2 linked regions of the Iamia sp. SCSIO 61187 genome follow. The protein of the gene in region 1 interacts with the protein of each later gene in a pairwise test. Links are inferred from orthologs where the notes say so. Each region holds a gene or a part of one and is shown in the gene's direction. Other genes may lie near its edges. The genes, in order: HC251_RS09275 and HC251_RS17185.

Region 1 (4,705 bases):
ACGTCGTAGACGGCCGCCCCCACCACCAGGTCGGGGCCGAGGAGGGGCTCGGCCCGGATCCGGGCCACGTCCTCGGCCAGGCCGGCGCTCGGGCTGGCGATGGCGCAGGGCTCGTAGGCGACGATCGTCGGGTCGTCGACCGCCCGCCCGGTCGCGGCGGCCACCTTGGCCCGGACCTCGTCGTCGGTGCCCACCAGGCCGCAGTCGGTGTGCGGCATCAGGAGCACCCGGCTGCCGCCGAGGAGGTGGACGGCGAGCACCAGCGACCGCAGGGCGTTGTCGGTGATGCGGGCGCCGGCGCTGCGGATGATCTTGGCGTCGCCCGGGGCCAGCCCGAGGACCGCGAGCGGATCGATCCGGGTGTCCATGCAGGTGACGACGGTGAGGCCCCGGGCGGCGTAGCCCTCCAGGCCCTCCAGGGCGAAGCGCTCGGCGTAGGCGGTGTTGCCCGCCCAGACGTCGGCGAAGGGATCGGCGTCGGGGGTTGCGTCGGCCATGGCAAGAGGATGGCCCGACCCGTGGTCAGGGGCGAAACCGAGAACGGGGGGCGCTCGGTAGGGTTGCAGGCGATGTCTGAGGAACCAGCGCCGCCGTCCGACACCCTGGGCCCCAACGCCTGGCTGGTCGATGAGATGTACGAGAGCTACACCGAGGACCCGTCCTCGGTGAGCGAGAGCTGGCAGGAGTTCTTCTCCGGCTACACCCCCACCGGACCGGGCGGCGCCACCGCGTCGCGCCCCGCCACCAACGGCGACGCCGGCTCGTCGCCGGCGGCCGCCTCCGCCGGTGCCGGCCAGACCAGCGAGCAGGCCGACCCGGTCGCGGCCCCGGCGGCGGGCACGGCCCGGACCCGCGAGTCGAAGGCCAAGGCCGAGGCCACGGGCCCGACCTCGGGCGACGGCGGCGCCACGGCGAAGGCCAGCGCTCCCTCGGGCGCCCCGACGGCGCCGACCGAGGGGGGCAAGGCCGAGGAGGCGCCCAAGGCGACGAAGGAGGCGCCCAAGGGCAAGGACGCCACCGGGTCCGACGAGGAGCCGCCCGGCGAGCCCCTCCGCGGCGCGGCGGCGCGCATCGTCGCCAACATGGAGGCCAGCCTCGAGGTCCCCACCGCCACCAGCTTCCGCGAGGTGCCGGCCAAGCTCCTCGAGGTCAACCGCAAGGTCATCAACGGCTACCTGTCGCGCACCCGGGGCGGGAAGGTCAGCTTCACCCACATCATCGGCTACGCCGTCGTCCGCGCCATCGCCGACTCGGTCCCGGCCATGAACAACACCTACGTCGAGGGCCCCGACGGCAAGCCCCGCAAGGTCACCAACGACGAGGTGAACCTCGGGCTCGCGGTCGACATCGAGAAGAAGGACGGCTCCCGCACCCTCATGGTGCCGGTCATCCGCGACGCCGCCGGGCTCGACTTCGCCGGCTTCTGGGCGGCCTACGAGGAGCTGATCCGCAAGGTCCGCACGAACAAGCTGACCCCCGACGACTTCGCCGGCGCCACCGTCACCTTGACCAACCCGGGCACGATCGGCACGGTCCAGTCCGTGCCCCGCCTCATGCCGGGCCAGGGCGTCATCGTCGGCGTGGGCCGCCTGGACTTCCCGACCGCCTTCCAGGGCGCCGACCCCGAGGCCCTGGCCGACCTGGGCGTGTCGAAGGTGATGACGGTGACGTCGACCTACGACCACCGCATCATCCAGGGCGCCGAGTCGGGGCTGTTCCTCAAGCGCATCCACGAGCTGCTGATGGGCGACGGGGACTTCTACGACGGCGTCTTCCGCTCGATCGGGGTGCCGTACGAGGCCGTCAAGTGGCTCCAGGACACCAACCCGGTGGACAAGGAGGAGTCGACCCTCCAGAAGCAGATCCACGTCCAGACCCTGATCAACATGTACCGGGTGCGCGGCCACCTCATCGCCGACCTCGACCCGCTGGCGGCCAAGGAGCCGCAGATGCACAGCGAGCTCGACCCGGCGACCTACGGGCTGACGATCTGGGACCTCGACCGCGAGTTCCTCACCGACGGCCTCGCCGGCAAGCCCAAGATGACCCTGGGCGACATCCTCGGCGTGCTGCGCAACGCGTACTGCCGTCGCATCGGCATCGAGTACATGCACATCCAGGAGCCCGAGGAGAAGGCCTGGATCCAGGAGCAGGTCGAGGGGGCCTCGACGTTCCTTCCGCCCGAGGACCAGCGCCACATCCTGGGCCGGGTCAACGCGGCCGAGGCGTTCGAGAAGTTCCTCGGCACCAAGTACCTGGGCCAGAAGCGCTTCGGCATCGAGGGTGCCGAGTCGGCCATCCCGATCCTGGACGCCATCCTCGAGCAGGCGGCCCAGTGGGCCCTCCACGGCGCCATCATCGGCATGGCGCACCGGGGCCGGCTCAACGTGCTCACCAACATCGTGGGCAAGAGCCTCGACAAGCTCTTCACCGAGTTCGAGGGCTACATCGACCCCGAGTCCACCCAGGGGTCGGGCGACGTGAAGTACCACCTCGGCCAGCGGGGCACCTTCAAGTCGCGCCACGGCCACGAGATCACCGTCGAGCTGGCGGCCAACCCCAGCCACCTCGAGACCGTCGACCCGGTCGTCGTCGGCATGGCCCGGGCCCGCCAGGACGAGATCAACGACCCGCGGGCGTTCTCGGTCCTGCCCGTCCTCGTGCACGGCGACGCCGCCTTCGCCGGCCAGGGCGTGGTGGCCGAGACGCTCAACCTGTCGAGCATCAAGGGCTACCGCGTCGGAGGCACCATCCACCTGATCATCAACAACCAGCTGGGCTTCACCACCCCGCCGGACTCGGCCCGCTCGTCGGAGTACTGCACCGACGTGGCCAAGATGGTCCAGGCCCCGATCTTCCACGTGAACGGCGACGACCCCGAGGCGTGCGTCCGGGTGGCCCGGCTGGCCTTCGACTACCGCCAGCGGTTCCGCAAGGACGTCGTCATCGACATGGTCTGCTACCGCCGGCACGGCCACAACGAGGGCGATGACCCCAGCTACACCCAGCCGCTGATGTACAAGCGGATCGACGCCCGCCGCTCGGTCCGCAAGCTCTACACCGAGGCCCTCGTCCGCCGGGGCGACATCTCGATCGAGGAGGCCGAGGCCGCCCTGGACGACTTCTCCAAGAAGCTCGCCGGCGCCCTCGAGGAGACCCGCTCCCACGCCCCCGAGGGCGAGGTGCGGGCCAAGCCGCCGGCGCCCGCCCGGGGCGTGCTGCCCCACGTCCAGACCGGTGTGCCCTCCGAGACGATCGACCGGATCTACCGGGGCCTGTCGACCCAGCCCGAGGGCTTCACCGTCCACCCCAAGCTGGCCAAGCAGTTCGTGGCCCGCGACAAGATGTTCGAGGGCGGCGAGGTCGACTGGGCCCTGGCCGAGGCGCTGGCCTTCGGGTCGCTGCTGCTCGAGGGCACCAACATCCGCCTCGCCGGCCAGGACTCCCGGCGCGGCACCTTCTCCCAGCGCCACAGCGTCCTCGTCGACTACGAGACCGGCGCCGAGCACGCCCCGCTCGCCTACCTCGACCCCGACCAGGCGAAGATCTGGATCTACGACTCGCTGCTGTCGGAGTACGCCGCCCTGGGCTTCGAGTACGGCTACTCGGTCATCTCGGCCGAGAAGACGCTCGTGCTGTGGGAGGCCCAGTTCGGGGACTTCATCAACGGCGCCCAGATCGTCATCGACCAGTACTTCTCCGCCGCCGAGGACAAGTGGGGGCAGCGCTCGGGTCTGACCCTCCTGCTGCCCCACGGCTACGAGGGCCAGGGCCCCGAGCACAGCTCGGCCCGCATCGAGCGGTTCCTGACGCTCTGCGCCGAGGACAACATGCAGGTCTGCAACGCCTCCACGTCGGCGCAGTACTTCCACCTGCTGCGGCGGCAGATGCACCACGACATCCTCAAGCCGCTGGTGATCTTCACCCCGAAGTCGCTGCTGCGGGCCAAGTCGGCCCGCTCGTCGGTGGGCGAGCTGTTCAACGGCTCGTTCGAGGAGGTCCTCGACGACACCTCGGTCACCGAGCCGGACGCCGTCAAGCGGCTGGTGTTCTGCTCGGGGAAGGTCAGCCACGACGCCATCGCCCGGCGGGACGAGCTGGGTGCCCCGGCGGCGGTGATCCGGGTCGAGCAGCTGTACCCGTTCCCGCGGGCCCGCATCCGGGACCTGCTCCAGCGGTACGGCTCGATCGACGAGGTCGTGTGGCTGCAGGAGGAGCCCGACAACATGGGGCCCCGCTCCTTCGTGGGCGAGCGGCTGTGGCCCCTCGTGCCCGAGGGCATCAAGTACCGCGAGGTCTCCCGGGTGGGGTCGGGTTCCCCGGCCGGCGGCAGCCACGCCATCCACGTCCAGGAGCAGGACGAGATCCTGACCCGGGCCTTCGACGGCCTGTAGCGACGTGCCCGTCCCCGGCGGCGAGGGCGCGCGCCGCGAGCGCACCGGACCGGTCGAGGTGCGGCCGCCGCGCGGGCCCGCCGAGGTCATGGGGTTCGTCGCCGCCGGGAGCGCGGCGATGGCGGTGGCCGGGATCGCCACCGGGGCCGTCCTGCTCGGTGTCGTCGCCCTGGCGAGCGTCGCCTGGCTGGCCTCGCTCACCTACGTCTCGCTGACCGGTTGGGCCCGCGCCGACGCCGAGGGCGTCACCGTGCGGTGGGTGCGGAGCACGGTCGCCGTGCGCTGGGCCGAGACGGCGTCGATCGAGGTCG
Region 2 (3,241 bases), 1.7 Mb from region 1 along the record:
GCCGGCGAGCGAGCCGGCCCCGCCCACCCCGGCCCAGGCGGGGACGATCCCCAGGTGGTCGGCGGTCACGTCCAGGGCGATCGAGGTGTCCTGGAGCTCTTGGGGCGACCGCAGGTAGTCGACCATGGCGCTGAGGTTGCCCTGGTCGGCGGTCAGCTGGTCGACGATGGGCCCCGACCACAGGAGCAGCCCGACGCCCACGGCCACCGCGAGCCACCGCCCCGACGGGCGGTGGCGGCGGACGGCCAGGATCGCCACCGTCGCGGCGGTGGCGGCGAGGACGACGAGGACGGGTCCGAGGTGGGACTGGAGCGCCCACGACGCCGCGACCACGACCACGGGGAGGGCGCCGTCGGTCCCGAAGGCCACCGCGAGGAGGCCCAGCAGGGCGACCAGCAGGGGGATCGTGCCCACGTAGGGGTTCCACACGTCGACCAGGCCGTGGGCCTCGATCGCCGCCTCGGCCACCAGGAGGCCGCCCGTGACGGCGAGGGCCAGGGCGGCCCCACCGACCCGTCGGGCCAGGGCCACGGCGGTGGCGGCGCTGACGGCGTTCACCAGTCCGATCGTGGCCATGATGCCGGCCGGGCCGAGGAGCCGGTACCCCGGGGCCGTGACCCAGAACACCAGCGGCCCCGGGTGCGACCAGCCCTCGCGGGAGTAGGGGCCGACCAACGGGGTGCGCCGGGTGAAGACGTCGGCGATGCGGGCCACCTGGCCGGCCTGGTCGCTGGTCGGCGTCCACCCCTCGCGCAGGGCGAGCACCGTCGCCACGAGGATCGGGGCGGCCGCCACCAGCGGCGCCCAGCGGGCGAGGGCGGCGCCGGGGCCGGTGGCTGACGGCTCCCGCATGGCGGGCAAACGGTAGTTGGTGCGGGGCCCCTGACGTGGCAGCCTCGACCGGTGCTCACGGTGAACGGACTGCGCGTCGACGTCGGAGGGACCATCCTCCTCGACGGCATCACGTTCTCGGTGCGCGCCGGCGACAAGGTCGGCATCGTCGGCCGCAACGGCGCCGGCAAGACCACCATGCTCAAGATCCTGGGCGGTGACGCCGAGCCCAGCCGGGGCACCGTCCGCCGCGAGGGCGGCGTCGGCTACCTGCCCCAGGACCCCCGCCTCGACGGCGTCCCCGACTCCCGCACCGGGCTCGAGCACGTCCTGTCCGGTCGCGGCTTCGACGAGGCCGTGGTCCGCATGGAGAAGCTCCGGCTGGCGATGGAGGAGGACCCCTCCGACCGGGCGGTCAGCCGGTTCACCCGGGCCGAGGAGCGCTTCCGCCTCGAGGGCGGCTACCAGGCCGAGAGCGAGGTCCGCCGCCTCGCCGCCGGGCTCGGCCTCCCCGACGACCGCCTCGACCTCCCCCTGGCGGCTCTGTCGGGCGGCCAGCGCCGCCGGGTCGAGCTGGCCCGCATCCTCTTCGCCGGCAGCGACCTGCTGTTCCTCGACGAGCCGACCAACCACCTCGACAGCGACGCCAAGGAGTGGCTCCTCGACTACATGCGCCGCTACCGGGGTGGGCTGATCGTCATCAGCCACGACCTCGACCTCCTCGACGAGGCCATCACCCGCGTCATCCACCTCGACCGCGGCGGCCACGACGAGGTCGGCACCCTCCACGAGTACCGGGGCACCTACTCGCAGTACCAGCACCAGCGCGAGGCCGACGAGGTCCGGCTGCGCAAGGAGGCGGCCGCCCGGGAGAAGGAGGTCGACCGGCTCCAGACCATCGTCGACCGCTTCGGGGCCAAGGCCACCAAGGCGGCCATGGCCCACAGCCTGGAGAAGCGCATCGCCCGCATCGAGGCGACGGCGACCGAGGGTCCGAAGCGGCAGATCGTCACCAAGGTGCGCTTCCCGGACCCGCCCCACGCCGGGCGGACCGTGCTCGAGGTCGAGGACCTCTCGGTCTCCTACGGCGACCTCGACGTGTTCGCCGACGTGGAGTTCTCCATGGGCCGGGGCGAGCGGATGGTCGTGATGGGCTTCAACGGCGCCGGCAAGACGAGCCTCCTGCGCTCGATCGCCGGCGTGCAGGAGCCGACCTCCGGCGCGGTGCGCACCGGCCTCGGCGTGGTCGTCGGCTACTACGCCCAGGAGCACGAGGGCCTCGACCCCCACCGGAACCTGGTCGACCAGCTCCGCGACGCCTCGACCGGCCAGTCCGAGTCCGAGCTCCGGGGCCTGCTGGGCATGTTCGGCCTCACCGGTGACAAGGTCTTCCAGGAGGCCGGGACCCTCTCGGGCGGCGAGAAGACCAAGCTGGCCCTCAGCCAGCTGGTCGCCGGGCGCAACAACCTGCTCCTGCTCGACGAGCCGACCAACAACCTCGACCCGGGGTCGCGCGACGCCGTCGCCGCGTCCCTCGCCGAGTGGCCCGGCACCATCCTCCTCGTCAGCCACGACACCGACTTCGTCCGGGCCCTCAAGCCCGACCGGGCCCTCTACATGCCCGACGGGCAGGTCGACTACTGGTCCAACGACCTCCTCGACATGGTGGCGTTGGCCTAGCGGCCTCTCGTCAGGAACCTCGCTTCGCTCGGTTCCTTCCTCGAACTGAAGGAGCTCGCTGCGCTCGCGCTGAGGGCCCCAGAGGCGGACGGCTCGTTCCTCGCCGACACGCCTCTTCGTCGGGGGGAGACCCCCCGGAACCCCCCAGCGGCGTCGCCGGGCGAGGATCTCCGGCGGGAGATCCGGTCAGGTCGCGGGCGAGCGTCGTCTGCCTCCGCTCCTCCGCGAACGAGCGACGAGAGGACTCACCAGATGCGGATGCGCTGGTCCTCGGGGAGGTACATGCCGTCGCCCTCGGTCGTGCCGAACTCCTCGTGGAACTCGGTGAGGTTGCGCACCACGTTGGCCCGCAGCTCGGGCGGGGCGTGGGGGTCGATGGCGAGGCGGCGGATGCGCTCCTCGTCGCGGGTGACGGTGCGCCACACCTGGCCCCAGCCGAGGAAGACCCGCTGCCGGCCGGTCAGCCCGTCGATCACGGGTGCCTCCCGGCCCTCGAGGCTGAGCTCGTAGGCGGCCAGGGCGATGCCGATGCCCCCCAGGTCGCCGATGTTCTCGCCCACGGTCAGGCCGCCGTTGACGGCGTGGTCGGGCAGCCCGTCGAGCTCGAAGGCGTCGTATTGGGCGATGAGCGCCTGGGTGAGGCGGTCGAAGGCCTCGCGGTCGGCGTCGGTCCACCAGTCGGACAGGTTGCCGTCGCCGTCGTAGCGGCTGCCCTGGTCGTCGAACCCGT

Evidence for each region.
Region 2: the proteins of HC251_RS09275 (region 1) and HC251_RS17185 interact in binary tests that used the Escherichia coli proteins (3 or more experiments, as listed by UniProt). The link is inferred for Iamia sp. SCSIO 61187 from one-to-one orthologs.

What each region holds. Positions count from the first base shown.
Region 1 is NZ_CP050948.1:1,921,725-1,926,429, forward strand. Bases 192-4,594 are described here. They hold HC251_RS09275 (multifunctional oxoglutarate decarboxylase/oxoglutarate dehydrogenase thiamine pyrophosphate-binding subunit/dihydrolipoyllysine-residue succinyltransferase subunit), read left to right. Parts: upstream 192-569; coding sequence 570-4,394; downstream 4,395-4,594. Other genes in these bases: HC251_RS09270 (carbonic anhydrase), read right to left, coding at 192-497; HC251_RS09280 (hypothetical protein), read left to right, coding at 4,399-4,594. In the rest of the region: more of HC251_RS09270, read right to left, coding at 1-191; more of HC251_RS09280, read left to right, coding at 4,595-4,705. UniProt on the Escherichia coli protein: E1 component of the 2-oxoglutarate dehydrogenase (OGDH) complex which catalyzes the decarboxylation of 2-oxoglutarate, the first step in the conversion of 2-oxoglutarate to succinyl-CoA and CO(2).
Region 2 is NZ_CP050948.1:3,606,310-3,609,550, reverse strand. What follows is about bases 269-3,207. They hold HC251_RS17185 (ABC-F family ATP-binding cassette domain-containing protein), read left to right. Parts: upstream 269-903; coding sequence 904-2,511; downstream 2,512-3,207. Other genes in these bases: HC251_RS17180 (M13 family metallopeptidase), read right to left, coding at 2,757-3,207; HC251_RS17190 (hypothetical protein), read right to left, coding at 269-852. Also shown: more of HC251_RS17190, read right to left, coding at 1-268; more of HC251_RS17180, read right to left, coding at 3,208-3,241. UniProt on the Escherichia coli protein: Genetic data indicate it may be involved in ribosome assembly or function.